DNA from 2 places in the Bacillus sp. FJAT-27231 genome. Region 2 is predicted to be linked to the other one. Evidence: riboswitches for the same ligand, from Rfam matches in the RefSeq annotation. Region 2 holds a riboswitch; the other holds the start of a gene.

Region 1 (7,456 bases), 350 kb from region 2:
TCGAGGCCAATGAGCATCAAGAAAAAGCCCAATCCTACTGAAATCGCTTCTTTTAAAATAGACGGGATGGAAGCATTTAGCCAATCGGCCAGTTTTGTTACGGTGACGATCACAAAGATCAAGCCCGATATTACCACGACTCCAAGTGCTTGCTGCCAGCTTAATGCCATCGCCTGAACGAATGTGTACGTGAACATCGCATTCAATCCCATGCCCGGCACAAGCAAAATCGGGGCATTCGCCCAAAACGCCATCACGACACAGCCGACAAACGATGCCAGTATCGTTGCGATGACCGCTCCTTCAAACGGCATGCCCGCCTCCGACAAAATGAATGAGTTAACCGCTACAATATAAGCAATTGTAAAAAAACCGATTACTCCTGCTGTCACTTCCTGCTTTACAGTCGTTCCGTGATCAGCTAATTGAAAAAAACCTCCACTCTTATTCATCAATCATATACCTCTCGTACATCGCCCTCTCCCTACCCGCTGTTGCTGCCTATACAGCTCAGCCACAAAGGGTATTGTACCAAAGCCTGTTAGAAAGAACAACTTCGATGGCGGCCACCCAAAAACAAGCCCATAAAAAAGAGCCAGTCCCTTCACCGCTTTAAAATGGCAGGGGACTGGCCTCTTATTAACCTTCGATTGACCTTACTAAGTTCGCCATTTCAATCGCTGTCGCAGCCGCTTCCCAGCCTTTGTTGCCGGCTTTTGTGCCAGCGCGTTCGATGGCTTGTTCAATCGTATCTGTTGTCAGTACGCCGAAGATCACGGGTACGCCTGACTGCATAGCCGCTTGGGCTACCCCTTTCGTCGCTTCGTTACTGACATATTCAAAGTGAGCTGTAGACCCGCGAATGACTGTGCCGAGTGTGATAACGGCATCGTACTTGCCGCTGTCCGCCATTTTTTTAGCGATTAACGGAATTTCAAATGCGCCCGGTACCCAAGCAATATCCACATTTTCTTCTTCCACTCCATGACGGCGCAGCGCATCTTCTGCTCCGCTTAATAATTTGCCTGTAATAAACTCATTAAAACGGGCCACGACGATGCCCACTTTCAAACCAGTGCCGATTAAATTTCCTTCAAATGTTCTGCTCATGTTCTTCTCTCCCCGATTAAATAGTTAAAAAATGACCTAATTTTGTTACTTTCGTTTCTAAATAACGGCGGTTCTCATCTTTCGGCGGCATTTCTAACGGCACGCGATCGACAATTTCCAGTCCGTAGCCTTTTAAGCCGGCAATTTTACGCGGATTGTTCGTTAACAGCTTCATCTCTTTAATGCCGAGATCGCGTAAAATTTGAGCACCAATCCCGTAATCACGCAAATCGTCCGGAAAGCCAAGCTTCTCATTCGCCTCCACCGTGTCATAGCCTTCTTCTTGCAGCTTGTACGCTTTCAGCTTGTTAATCAAGCCGATTCCACGGCCTTCCTGGCGCATATAAAGCAGCACGCCCCGGCCAGCTTCCTCAATTTGCTGAAGCGCTGCATGCAGCTGCGGGCCACAGTCACAGCGGCAAGAACCGAAGACATCCCCAGTTAAGCATTCAGAGTGAACGCGAACGAGAACAGGGTCCCCATCGCGTACATCTCCCTTAACGAGAGCCACGTGGTCTTTGCCCGTCAAATTCTCCGTATAGCCAACCGCTTTAAAATGACCAAATTCCGTTGGCAGCTCGATCTCCACTTCCCTTGTCACAAGTTCTTCCTTCTTGCGGCGGTATTCAATTAAATGCTGGATCGTCACGATTTTCAAATCGAGCTCTTCTGCCATCAAGAATAAATCTGGAAGTCTGGCCATCGTGCCATCTTCCTTCATAATTTCGCAAATGACACCTGCACCTTGCTGTCCAGCGAGCAGGGCTAGATCCACTGCTGCTTCCGTATGGCCCGCTCTCTTTAAAACGCCGCCCTTTTTCGCAATTAACGGGAAAATATGGCCTGGCCGTTTAAATTCAGCCGGTGTAGCATCTTTCTTCATCATTTCCTGAATCGTCGTCGCCCGTTCAAAGGCGCTGATGCCCGTGTGAGTCGATACGTGGTCAATGCTCACAGTAAAAGCTGTGCCGTGGCTGTCCGTATTATGATCGACCATCATATTCAAACCGAGCTGTTTTGCTTTTTCCTCTTCCACTGGGACACAAATAAGACCGCGGCCTACCTTTGCCATGAAATTCACCATTTCAGCATCGGCAAAGTCTGCCAGGCCGACAAAATCACCTTCATTTTCACGATCTTCATCGTCCACGACGATAATGACTTTCCCTTTTTTAAGGTCTTCCAGTGCTTCTTCTATCGATGCAAACATCTCTTTCACCTCGTTTATGTGGTTAGGCAAAGCCGTGTTTTTCCAATAGCTCCATCGTTACATTTGAAGCTGGTTTTTCTGCTTTACGATTCAGCATGCGCTCTACATATTTTGCGAGCATATCGCATTCGATATTTACCGGATCACCAATTGCTTTTTTCGCTAAAATCGTTTCCTCCTGCGTATGTGGAATGAGCGAAATCGTTAATTCTTTTTCAGATACATAAAAGATCGTTAACGACGTGCCATCGAGCGCTACTGATCCTTTCGTCATCAAATATGGCGCGAGCTCAGACGGATAAGCAATATCCACATAAAGAGCATTTTCAACTTGTTTCTTACCCGTTATCGTTCCCACACCGTCTACGTGGCCTGAAACAAAGTGTCCGCCAAAACGGCCGTTTGCTGCCATTGCTCGCTCTAAATTCACCTTTGATCCTCGATTTATTTTACTTAAGGAGGTATCCTGGAACGTTTCCGGCATGACATCCACTGTAAAACGCTCAGCGGTAAAACTAGTGACAGTCAAGCAGACGCCATTGACTGCAATGCTGTCTCCAAGGCGGACATCCTCCAACACTTTAGAAGCCGCAATCGTCAGCTGCAGCGACTGGGTCCGGGCGAGCACTTCTTCAATCGTGCCGATTTCTTCTATTATGCCAGTGAACAATATTGTCACCCCTCTTTCCGTGAAGCCGTAATCTTAATATCTTGTCCGATCATCTCGACCTTATCAAACGTTAAGGGGATAGACTCATCCATCGTCGGGAATCCTTCTCCCCCAAAAGGTGTAGGAGCCATTTTGCCGCCGATCAGCTTAGGTGCCATATAAATGATCATCTGTTGAAAAGCTTTTTCCTGGAAAAAGGAAGCATTCACTTCACCGCCGCCCTCTACAAGCAGCGTCATAATGCCTTCTTCTCCTAGCTTTTTTAACAAAAGAGGAATGTGGACATCAGCTGTTTCCAAGCGAATCACATCGGCTCCTGCAGCGGTTAACGCTTCTTCCTTTTCAACAGAGGCGTCACAGCCGCAAATAATAATCGTATCAGCTTGTTTGTTTTCAATTACTTTTGCTGTAATAGGTGTACGTAAATGAGTGTCTAAAATGACTCGAATGGGGTGTTTTCCTCCGTGGGGCAAACGGGTGGTAAGGAGTGGGTTGTCCTGAAGAACGGTATTGACACCGACTAAAATTGCGTCATGCTCATGTCTGAGACAATGAACATCTTCTCTTGCCGGCTCATCCGTTATCCAGCGGCTATGTCCTGTGTAGGCGGCTGTTTTGCCATCGGCTGTAATGGCTGTTTTCATTGTGACGAATGGGGTTTGATGTTGAATAAAATGAAAAAATGGTTTTAACAAGCGGTCTGCCCGTTCTTGGCAAACGCCAATCTCCACTTCGATTCCGGCAGCTTCTAACTTCTGAACACCTTTTCCGCTCACTTGCGGGTTCGGATCCATCGTTGCGATAAACACCCGCTTAATTCCCGTGGAAACGACAAGGTCCGCGCAAGGTGGCGTCTTTCCATGATGTGAGCAAGGCTCTAACGTAACGTATAAATCAGCGCCCTCTGCTTCTTTCCCAGCAGCACGGAGAGCATGAACCTCCGCATGAGCTGTGCCTGCTTTTAAATGGGCACCCATCCCGATCACGCGGCCATCCTTCACGACTACCGCACCGACCGGCGGGTTCGGCGACGTCTGTCCCTTAACTCCCTCGGCAAGCGACAAGGCTAACTCCATATATTGTTCCTTTAACATTTCGCTAGTCCTCTCTCTATTCATATGATATTTTCGTCCAATGAATGGTTTACAGCCAATAAACCACGAAAGCCCCGTATATATAAAATATACGGGGCGTAAAAGGCATAGCCAAATAAGCATCTTAAAAACCAATTTTTAAAATGCGTGATCCTTCTCCCATCCAGACTGTCACTGTCGGCTTCGGAATTTCACCGAATCCACCGCCTCAAAACGAACGCGGGTCACGGACTAAGAGCCTCTGCTCATCACCGCCGGTGGGGAATTTCACCCCGCCCCGAAGGATTACCTATTCAAGTTATGTCTTATTATCTCTCTAGAATTGTGATTGTGTCAAGGTTTTTAATGTTCTGATTATGATTAATTTGGACTGAAAAAGAGGATTTTTGATGAATTTGGTCCCCATGGTCCCCAATAGAATAGAACACTTTCCCCTTACGTATTTATTGCTAGTGGCACTATTTCAAATGACTCTTCTAATTGATGTGCTGCTAGTTCAACTAACGATCCGTCTTCTAATACAAGAAAAAGCATTACCCCTTCAACTGGCTCGGAATGCTTTAGAAAAAGGCCCGTTTTTTACACCGAAGATTTATATCATTCTCAAATAGAGAGTTGTCTAACTCTTCGAAGCCTTTGATACTATTTAATGACATTGATAGTCTCTCCTTTGTATATTTTATAGATATAATTCTTCACACAAAAGGGAATACCTTCCTTATTGTTCTTTTCGACAGGTAATTTCCATATTGTCTTCCACATTATTATACTTTGCCAAGGCTAGTTAGATGCGAGGGGACAGGACAATACGCCGATCGCCCTCTTCACTTCTGATCTTTGGCAGAACACAAAGTATACATACAGAGGCGTGGATGATGTGAATAGTCATGAGGTTAAAGCGAATGAGAAACAGATGGATAAGGCTTTGGCAAAGATGAATTGAATAAATGAAAACTCCCGCTGAAGAAACTGGATTCAGTGGTGTACAGAGATAATGAAGTTGTTTAATTTACAATAAAGTTGTTTAAAAACGTCAGTCATGCTATTCAACAATCGGGACATTTTGTTGAATAAAAAAAGGAGTTGTTTGTAGGTTAATCGAAGCTAATCATGAAGATAAAAAAGGATAATGGAGAGGATAAAATGAAGGTTATTGGTCTTATTGGCGGAATGAGTTGGGAATCTTCTGTTGAATATTATCGGATTATCAATGAAGAAGTTAAAAGAAGATTAGGGGGATTACATTCAGCGAAATGTCTTTTATATAGTGTCGATTTTCATGAAATTGAACGTTACCAATCAGAAGGCGCCTGGGAGATGGCCGGTGAAATGTTAGGTAATGCTGCGCGTTCTTTGGAAAAGGGAGGAGCTGACTTTATTGTCATTTGTACTAATACGATGCACAAAGTTATAGATGACATCCAGTCAAAAATTAATGTCCCCCTTTTGCATATCGCAGATGCAACAGCAGCCCAAATTAAAGAGAAAGGAATTAATTCTGTTGGGTTACTAGGCACAAGGTACACAATGGAGCAGGATTTTTATAAATCACGCTTGGAGTTTAACGGTATACAAGTTATTGTGCCAAATGACAATGAAAGAGAGATTGTAAACAAGGTTATTTACGAAGAGTTATGTTTGGGTAAGATTCATCATGAATCAAGGAATTATTATAAAAAAGTTATCCAAGGTTTAATCGAATCTGGCGCTAAAGGGATTATATTAGGCTGTACAGAAATTGGGTTATTGGTAAAGCCGGAGGATTCTGTTGTTCCTCTATTTGACACAACCTACATACATGCTTTTGAAGCTGTAAATATGTCCTTAAAATAAGGTTATGAAATTTTTAAAGATTTTTTAATTCTTCCGCAAACGGGCGCGATTATGGAAGAAAACTTAGATTTTTAAACGACTTTATTGTTATATTTTCCAGTGTAATGAAATACCCTATATCAAAAATTAAATAACATATTTTTAACCCCGTCTTAAATTTAGAACGGGGTTATGCTTGTTTGAGCTTTTAAAATTAAATAACTTTATTGTCATTTTACAAGTGGGAGTTTCGCTTTGTTTGTCTGGTATCCCTTCTAGTGCAAACAGATGAAGGATTTTTTCAAATTACTCTTATGATTTCTATAACAAAGTTTGATGACTTTAATAAATCCTATTGACCTAAAGCCCCCGTTAGCTGAATAAGGATTACTCTATAATCAGTGTTATATTTCGTTATCAAGGATAATTTCTTCTATCCAGTCAAATATAGTTGAACCTTTGTTCATCTTTGCATCTCTTATTTCTTGAATCACTCTTTCTTTATTAGTCGGATGGCAATTTTTCAATATTTCATTCAGTTTAATAATAGTTTCCTCGTATCCTAAATCTCTTTTTGATTTAACAGAATTTCTCCAAATAATTGTGTATTCTTCTCCAGATTCTATATTTCCAAAACCACCATACAAAATGTCATTAAACGCATCTAGATTTCCGTTCCACTCATGTTTTCCAGAGAGAACTACATTTGAAAACTCCTTACAAAAACCCTTAAAATCAGAAAACTTTTCTCCATCAATGATGAAAATTTTGTTCATACCAGCACCTCTAACCACACTATCTTCTTTATTTTATCATAGTCTCTTATTCCACTAACCTATCCGTTAGTTTAAGAAGAAAAGAATCGCCGCATACCCCCATTTATTCACCTACTAAACCATCACCATCTCGATCATCCATATATTTATAGAGCCATGAATCTCGCGTAATTGGCATTTTAAAGCCAGCAGCTTTGGCTTCAGCGATAGTAACACTTCCGTTATGATTGGTATCCACTTTACTAACATCTTCATTACTATTTTTTGTTTCGGCTGCAGGTACATTATCTGTTTTCGGTGGCGTACTGATCGTACCTGTCGTTTTCCCTAAATTTTTGTTCACTTCATCTGGGTTTACATTGTCAAATTCATCTGTAATGGTTCTGCCCTGAATTTTGTATGTGAATTTATAATGGCTCGGAATTTGCGTCTCAGTATTTGGATATTGAATCACTGCTACGAAATCAGTACAACCTCCTGCATCTCGAATCACTTTTTCCATATAAGCTTGATCGCCATACCTATTGAGAATGCTGTCCTGAGGTGTAATGTTATATGCGTTTGATACTCCCCCAAGCGAGTCAGCAATCACATGCCCTTGATCCAAGGTTGGACTCTCTGTACCAGGAACATTCGCTTCATCAGAGTAATATCTTCCTGATGACAATACATGATCAGTAGCCGGATTTTGAAGTATGATATTTTTCGCCTCAACACGAATTAGCTGACCGTATTCATTTGTAAAAGCCCAATATTCCCTGTCACCAAATCCGACATCAACTCT
Region 2 (7,456 bases):
ATCAGTTTTACAGCGATCCGTCAAACGCTTGAACCTGTTGGGAAAACGGATTATAAAATGGAGTTTAGAGGAATTGAAACGCGGAATATTTCTGCCTTGACGGTTCGCAAAGATTTAACTTTATGGATACTTGGTATAGGTGGAGCAATCTTTATGATTGGAGTTGTTCAAGGGGCCTATTGGAACCATCGTCGTTTGTGGATTCGTGAAATAAACGGTGAAATCTATGTTGCTGCCCATACGAATAAAAATTGGCATGGGTTAAAGCGGGAGATTAATTCCGTGATTGAAGGCACAGCCGTTCCTATCCCAGAAGACCAGCAAGGATAGTGGGAGACTATGCTGCAACTAAGTTGATGGTTGACTGGTGGATGATTTTTCTTTATTTAGAAATGAGCGTGCAAAAAATGAAGCCGACAATCGACTATAGTGTGGCATAGCTTAATTTAAAAGGAGGAAGTATCCTATGTCCGATTTAGTCCAATGGAGCGGAAATCTACTATACGCTTCATTTATTATGTATTTAGTCGCCACTTTTTTCTTCGGCGGAGCGATCCGTCCAAAGAAAAATGGTGAAAAACAGGAAGAGAACCGTTGGGGAAAGCTGGGGATTACGGTAGCTGTCATCGGCTTCATTTCCCAGCTAGGTTACTTTTTTACCCGTTGGGCCGCTTCAGGACATGCGCCTGTAAGTAACTTGTTTGAATTTATTACGTTTTTCTCCATGATGTTAGTTGGTGCTTTTATTATTATTTATTTTATGTACCGTCTCCCGGTGCTTGGCGTATTTGCTTTGCCCGTGGCCCTTGTCATCATTGCCTATGCGAGTATGTTCCCTCGTGACATTAGTCCGCTTATTCCGGCGCTGCAAAGCCAATGGCTGCATATTCACGTAACAACAGTTGCGGCTGGGGAAGGGATTCTCGCTATTAGCTTTATTGCTGGATTAGTTTATTTAGTCAAAACAATTGATCAGTCTAAGCGTAATAAACAGACATTTTGGCTTGAACTGATTATGTATAGCCTTGTAGCTGTTATCGGATTTGTTGCCGTTACGACGACTTTCACGCTGTCTGGTTATGAAGCTCAATTTGAATACGTGAATAAGGATGGCAATGCCGCAAAAGAAACGTTTACGATTCCGGCTATTGTTGGTCCAAATGAGAGTGAACTGCTAACAGACGGAAAATTTGAACCGATTGTCGATATGCCAGCCTTTATTAATGCCAAGAAATTGAACACTACACTCTGGTCACTTGCTGCCGGTGCTGTGTTGTACGGTTTAATTCGTCTATTGACAAGAAAGCGAATGGGCGCTCTCGTGCAGCCGCTCGTTAAAAACGTTAATACGGATTTGATGGACGAAGTAAGCTACCGTTCTATCTTAATTGGTTTTCCTGTTTTCACGCTTGGCGGCCTGATTTTTGCCATGATCTGGGCGCAGATTGCTTGGACTAGATTCTGGGGATGGGACCCGAAAGAAGTGTGGGCGCTTATTACTTGGCTTTTCTATGCTGCCTTTTTACATTTGCGCTTATCAAAAGGATGGCACGGAGAAAAGTCTGCCTGGCTTGCCGTAATCGGGTTTGTCATTATTATGTTTAACCTGGTAGCTGTTAATCTAGTTATCGCTGGTTTGCATTCGTATGCTTAATCGTCTCCGCCTTGTGCGGGGGCTTTTTTATAAGGCGCGAATAAATTGAAAAACCGTTTTAATTAGTTAATAATAAAAAAGACAAGCTTATTGGAATTACGATGAATTTTATTGTGCAAACAGGGAGGAATTCAGGTGGATAACGAACTGAAAATTTTAGTCGTTGATGATGAAGAAAGGATACGCCGTTTACTGCGGATGTATTTAGAGAGGGAAAACTACGAAGTAGATGAGGCGGAAGATGGAGAAGCGGCTCTTGAGCTTGCGTTAAATAAAGAGTACGATTGTATATTACTCGATATTATGATGCCAGGAAAAGACGGCATCGAGGTGTGCCGAGAGCTGCGGGAAAAGAAGTCAACGCCTGTTATTATGTTAACAGCAAAAGGCGAAGAGGCAAACCGTGTGCAGGGATTTGAAGTCGGCACCGATGACTATATTGTTAAGCCGTTCAGCCCTAGAGAAGTTGTTCTTCGGGTAAAGGCACTTTTAAGAAGATCGTCGCCAACCTCTTATTTGCAAACAGATACGAAGTCAAAAGACTTAATTGTCTACCCTCATTTAACCATTGATAATGATGCTCATCGTGTGACGGCAGATGGAGAAGAAGTAAACTTAACGCCTAAAGAATACGAATTACTTTACTTTCTTGCTAAATCACCAGATAAAGTATTCGACCGGGAGCACTTATTAAAAGAAGTGTGGCATTATGAGTTTTTTGGTGACCTTCGAACAGTAGATACACATGTGAAGCGCCTGCGCGAAAAATTAAATAAAGTGTCGGAAAAGGCATCAAAAATGATTGTGACCGTGTGGGGGGTAGGTTATAAGTTCGAGGTAGTGAATGAATGAAACTTTGGAGAAGTGTAGTAGGGAAGCTATGGATGACCATTTTACTGCTCGTTTCCTTTGTTCTCTTTTTTCTGACGATTTTGCTATTAGAGTTTTTTGAGAACTATCATACAAATGAAGTGGAAAGAGAATTATCGGAAACAGCTGTAAAAATTTCTAAAGTGATCTCTGATCATGAAAACAAAACAACAGGGATGGAAGTAGCGTGGGAGTTAGTGGATCGACCTGTTCACGTCATTATCGCCGAGAATAGGGAGACGTTTCATTACTCACCGAGTGATCCGGCTTCTAAAAGGCTTAAACAGAGTGAAATCGTGAATGACCCTACACTTTCCCGTGTGTTTACAGATAAAAAGAAAGTAAAAGCGGAGCTAGAGGTAGACGAAGACGGCCGGTCTAATCGCCATGAGAATTCGATCGCCATTGCCGTTCCCTTGAAAATGAATAAGGGAGAAGATGGTGCAGTTATTATTTACCAATCACTTGAAGTGATAAAAGAAACGTCCCATCAGACAACGAAGCTAATCTTGCTCGCTGCTGGCATTGCTATATTTTTGACAACCATTTTCGCGTTCTTTTTATCCACAAGGATCACGGCTCCATTGCGCAAAATGCGAGAAGCGGCAAATGAACTGACAAAAGGAAACTTCGATACGACTGTCCCCATTTTAACAACAGATGAAATTGGTGCGCTTGCTACTTCATTTAATCAAATGGCGAAACAGCTAAATCATAATATCCATGCACTGAATCAGGAAAAAGAGCAGTTAGCAAGTATTTTAAGCAGTATGGCGGATGGCGTCATGACCTTTAATCGGGATGGAACTATCCTCATTACCAATCCGCCGGCAGAGCGCTTCTTGCAAAATTGGTATTATGAAGTAGGAAAAGAAAATCCAAAACAAACGATGCCTTCGCTTGTCGAGGATCTTCTCAAAGAGGCTGTTCAAACAGAAACAGAAAAGATTGGTGAGTTCTCATTGCAGGGGCGTTCTTACGTTATCATTGTTAGTCCGCTGTATAATGGAAAAGCGGTCCGTGGAGCAGTGGCTGTCGTTCGTGACATGACGGAAGAACGCCGCCTTGATAAGTTGAGAAAAGATTTTGTTGCGAATGTGTCACATGAACTTCGCACTCCCATTTCAATGCTTCAGGGATATAGTGAGGCCATTATTGACGACATTGCCGCTACTGAAGATGAAAAAAGAGAAATGGCTCGAATTATTTACGATGAATCGCTGCGGATTGGCCGGCTTGTGAATGAGCTGTTAGATTTAGCTCGTATGGAAGCAGGGCACATTTCTTTAAATCTGGAAGAAGTTGATTTCCCAGCTTTTATTAAGCGGGTGACTGATAAGTTTCAAGGGCTTGCAAAAGAAAAGCATATTGACCTGACATGGCAGATTCCTAGCGAACAAGTCATCGTTAAATTGGATCCAGACCGAATTGAACAAGTCTTAACGAATTTAATAGACAACGCTTTACGCCATACACCAGAACACGGTTTCGTTAAAGTGAGCTATGAATACAGGACAGACGGTCACCATGTATCTGTGCAGGATTCAGGAGCAGGCATCAGCGAAGAGGATTTGCCCTTTGTATTCGAGCGCTTTTACAAAGGAGACAAAGCGAGAACGAGAGGCCGTTCCGGAACAGGGCTCGGACTTTCTATTGCTAAAAATATTATCTCTGCCCATAATGGCAGTATCAAAGTGCAGAGCAAATTGGGACAGGGTACTATATTCTCATTCCGGTTACCAAGAGAATAAATGCTTCTAGCTTTTATGATGTTAGGGCATGAGCATTCAGTCTGCCAGTCGTGAAGAAAGTGAGTGCTTGTCAGCGGCCTGCAAAGCATTTGCGGCTTTTATCGTTTATCTAGAAAAGTAGTCATACTGGAAACACCTTCCGTCATACAACTAATAGGGCAGTAAAAAAGCAAGTTGGAGGCGGTACAACATGAAAGACTACGTGAAACGTTTTATGATCGCTTTGCTTATGGGGGTATGTGTTAGTTTGCTGATGATCGGCGGAGGGCTTGCCCAGTCAAAAAGTGAAAAGAAGCAGTCTCAGGTTCAAACTGGTGATCTAGAAGGCACGATTGGAATGCTACATACAAGCAAAACTGTTTAGCGCAAGTATGGAAATAGCAGAAGCTATTAGCTGTGTCGGACGTCTGATCAAGTTTACTTTATTCACTGATCGTTTGGTCTTTAGGCATAGCAGTTGGCTGTCAGAGACATAAGCCATGAAAAAGCGAGCGTTTGTCAACAGCTTGAAGCAAGGGGATCCCCTTGCTTTTTTTTTATAAGGTTGTTATCATTTAAATAAATCTATTAAGCTTCTCTTGTCGCGATGGCATAAGAATCTTAGTGGAAAAAAATTTTATATTCATCTTCGGGGCAGGGTGCAATTCCCGACCGGCGGTATGGAAAGAATGCTTTCCGAGCCCGCGAGCCGAAAGGTTGATTTGGTGAGAAGCCAAAGCCGACAGTATAGTCTGGATGGGAGAAGGTGAAGGTCTGCCAACGTTCAAAAAGTGCAGATTTGAACGTTTATTTGAGTATGACTTTTCTCCCCTAAGCGAGCAGCTTGGGGGATTGTCGTTTCTCGAGGGTTTTGGCAGCCTTTCTTCTTATGAATGATGAATGAGAAGAAGGAGAGAATGATCGTGAGAAAAATGAATATTCGTACGCTGACGTCTGTGGGGTTATTAAGTACACTGTCTTATCTATTAATGCTGTTGAACTTTCCAATTCCCCCATTCCCGAGCTTTTTAATGATTGATTTCAGCGATATACCTGCACTAATCGCTGCTATTATCTTTGGGCCGCTTGCAGGTATTATGGTCGAACTAGTGAAAAATGTAATAGACTTCTTTATGACGGGGAGTCCGACAGGTGTACCTGTTGGCCACTTAGCTAATTTCGTTGCTGGCATCACGTTTATTCTTCCAGTTTATTATGTATACAAAAAATTTGAATCGAAAAAAGGATTAACCTTTGCTTTAGTAGTGGGTACATTGTTTATGGCGATGATGATGAGTGTGTTAAATTACTATATTATCCTGCCGGCCTACACGCTTTTCCTAAACGCACCAGCGATGAGTGCTCCGGAAACGAAGCAAATGGTTGTCTCCGCTATTCTGCCCTTTAACATTGTAAAAGGAGTTCTAATGGCTGCTCTATTCATGTTAATTTACTCCCGTATTCATGTGTGGATGCGCAAGCAGGCAGCCGCTTTATAAAAATAGAGTTGTAGGAAGAAGCTCCAAAAGTCCCGTTCGTGACTTTTGGAGCTTCTTTTTTATCTATCTTTTTTACCGGATTATAGTCCGAAAGAACTTGAATGTTGCATGGTGAATAGTATAATTGTTCGTGGAAGGCGTTATAAAATGTTAAAGAGATGATAGGAGGGATGAAAGTGGGCTTTTCGGTAGCAAAAAAATTGTATACAGGTTTTATTGCTGTGTTATTAATCTTAATGGCAGTGGGAGTAATCGGCTATTTGGCAGCTATGAAGCTTAATAACGACTATGCTTTCTTGCTCGATGACCGTGTGAAGAAAGTAGAAATGATTAATGAACTTATTAGTATAGAAAAAGATATATCGATCAATTCGCTCACTTATTTTGCTTTTTCAGAACAACGAAATTTAGAGGAGATCAAGAAAAAGCAAAAAGAATTTGCCGACATACATAATGAACTTAGTCAAATAATTAAACAGCCCAACAACAGGAAAATATTGAGCGAGTTGGAAGAAGCGGGAAGCCGGTATAGCGACCTTGTTTTTAAGGTTTTTGACAGCCAGGAGAAGGGGTTGCAAGCTGAGACAGCTGAATACGCAGATGAGGCTAACAAGGCAGAAGAGGTGTTTAAGAACAAAGCATTAGAGTTAAAAGAAGTACAGGTATCCTTGATGAATGAAACGAGGAATGATTTAAACGGTTTTGTTCGTGCGATGAAGATATTTCTCATTATTATGGTGGCCGCAGGTGTCGCTTTAGGAGGAGTCATTGCTTATCTAATCGGAAAGTCCATTACAGTTCCTGTCAAGAAAATGACAATAGCTCTCAATGAAGTGGCCGCTGGTAATTTACAAATAGAAAAAGTGAGAATAAGAAATAAAGATGAAATCGGGGAAATGGGTGCAGCCTTTAACGAAATGACTGAGGATTTGCGGACTATTCTTAGCCAGGTGAATCAGTCTGCCCTCCAATTGTCCGCTCAGTCTCAGGAGTTGTCAGCCAGCACTGAGCAAAGCACAGCCTCTTCACAAATGGTAGCAGGGGCAGCAGAAGAAAATATGAGGGGAAGCAGTGAACAGCTGGAGCTTGTCAGCAAAGTGGTCGTTTCCATGGAGGAAATGACAGAGGGAATTAAGCAAATTGCCAAAAATAATGAAGAGATGCTTTATTCCGCAGAGGCGGTAGAAGCCCTTATTTCAGAGGGAGAAAAAGCTACGGAAAATGTATCTAGCCAAATTGAAGACATTCACTCTTCTATGCAGGAAACAGAAGAATACATGAGTATTTTAGAAAAGCATGCAACGGAGATTCAAAGGGTCACCGGCTTAATTACGGTCATTTCTGAACAGACAAATTTGTTAGCTTTAAATGCTGCTATTGAAGCAGCACGAGCAGGAGAAAATGGCAAAGGATTTGCTGTGGTAGCGGAAGAAGTACGAAAGCTTGCGGAACAATCCAAAACTTCTGCTGCTGATATTGAAGAAATGGTAAAAGAAATTCAGAAGGACACGAATTTAGCTGCTAGTTCGATCGGAACAGCAAGCCACAAGATCGAAGAGGGATTATCTGCTTCGGAAACATCACGTAACGTATTCAAGAAGATAACAGATTCCGTTAAAGAGGTAGGAGACAAAGTGGAGACCGTGGCTGCTGCTGTGGAAGAGCTGGAAGCGATGACAGGATCTATTGCTGAAAATGCTAAT

Evidence for each region. A riboswitch is a leader RNA that binds a small molecule or an ion and turns the genes downstream of it on or off. The one in region 2 is predicted to bind FMN.
Region 1: another riboswitch for FMN. It lies ahead of ribD (bifunctional diaminohydroxyphosphoribosylaminopyrimidine deaminase/5-amino-6-(5-phosphoribosylamino)uracil reductase RibD); the one in region 2 lies ahead of AC623_RS12545 (ECF transporter S component).

Annotation. Positions count from the first base shown of each region.
Region 1 is NZ_LFZU01000001.1:2,272,069-2,279,524, forward strand. It holds gene AC623_RS10670 (NCS2 family permease) at 1-452, opposite strand, end outside; gene ribH (6,7-dimethyl-8-ribityllumazine synthase) at 640-1,110, opposite strand; gene AC623_RS10680 (bifunctional 3,4-dihydroxy-2-butanone-4-phosphate synthase/GTP cyclohydrolase II) at 1,127-2,320, opposite strand; gene ribE (riboflavin synthase) at 2,343-2,990, opposite strand; gene ribD (bifunctional diaminohydroxyphosphoribosylaminopyrimidine deaminase/5-amino-6-(5-phosphoribosylamino)uracil reductase RibD) at 2,996-4,084, opposite strand; FMN riboswitch at 4,232-4,373, opposite strand; gene AC623_RS10700 (aspartate/glutamate racemase family protein) at 5,228-5,917, shown strand; gene AC623_RS10705 (barstar family protein) at 6,301-6,672, opposite strand; gene AC623_RS10710 (DNA/RNA non-specific endonuclease) at 6,776-7,456, opposite strand, start outside.
Region 2 is NZ_LFZU01000001.1:2,621,083-2,628,538, reverse strand. It holds gene resB (cytochrome c biogenesis protein ResB) at 1-330, shown strand, start outside; gene ccsB (c-type cytochrome biogenesis protein CcsB) at 467-1,654, shown strand; gene AC623_RS12555 (response regulator transcription factor) at 1,790-2,506, shown strand; gene AC623_RS12550 (ATP-binding protein) at 2,503-4,275, shown strand; gene AC623_RS21520 (hypothetical protein) at 4,466-4,639, shown strand; FMN riboswitch at 4,896-5,026, shown strand; gene AC623_RS12545 (ECF transporter S component) at 5,178-5,753, shown strand; partial or broken gene AC623_RS22345 (MCP four helix bundle domain-containing protein) at 5,912-6,676, shown strand; gene AC623_RS22340 (methyl-accepting chemotaxis protein) at 6,650-7,456, shown strand, end outside.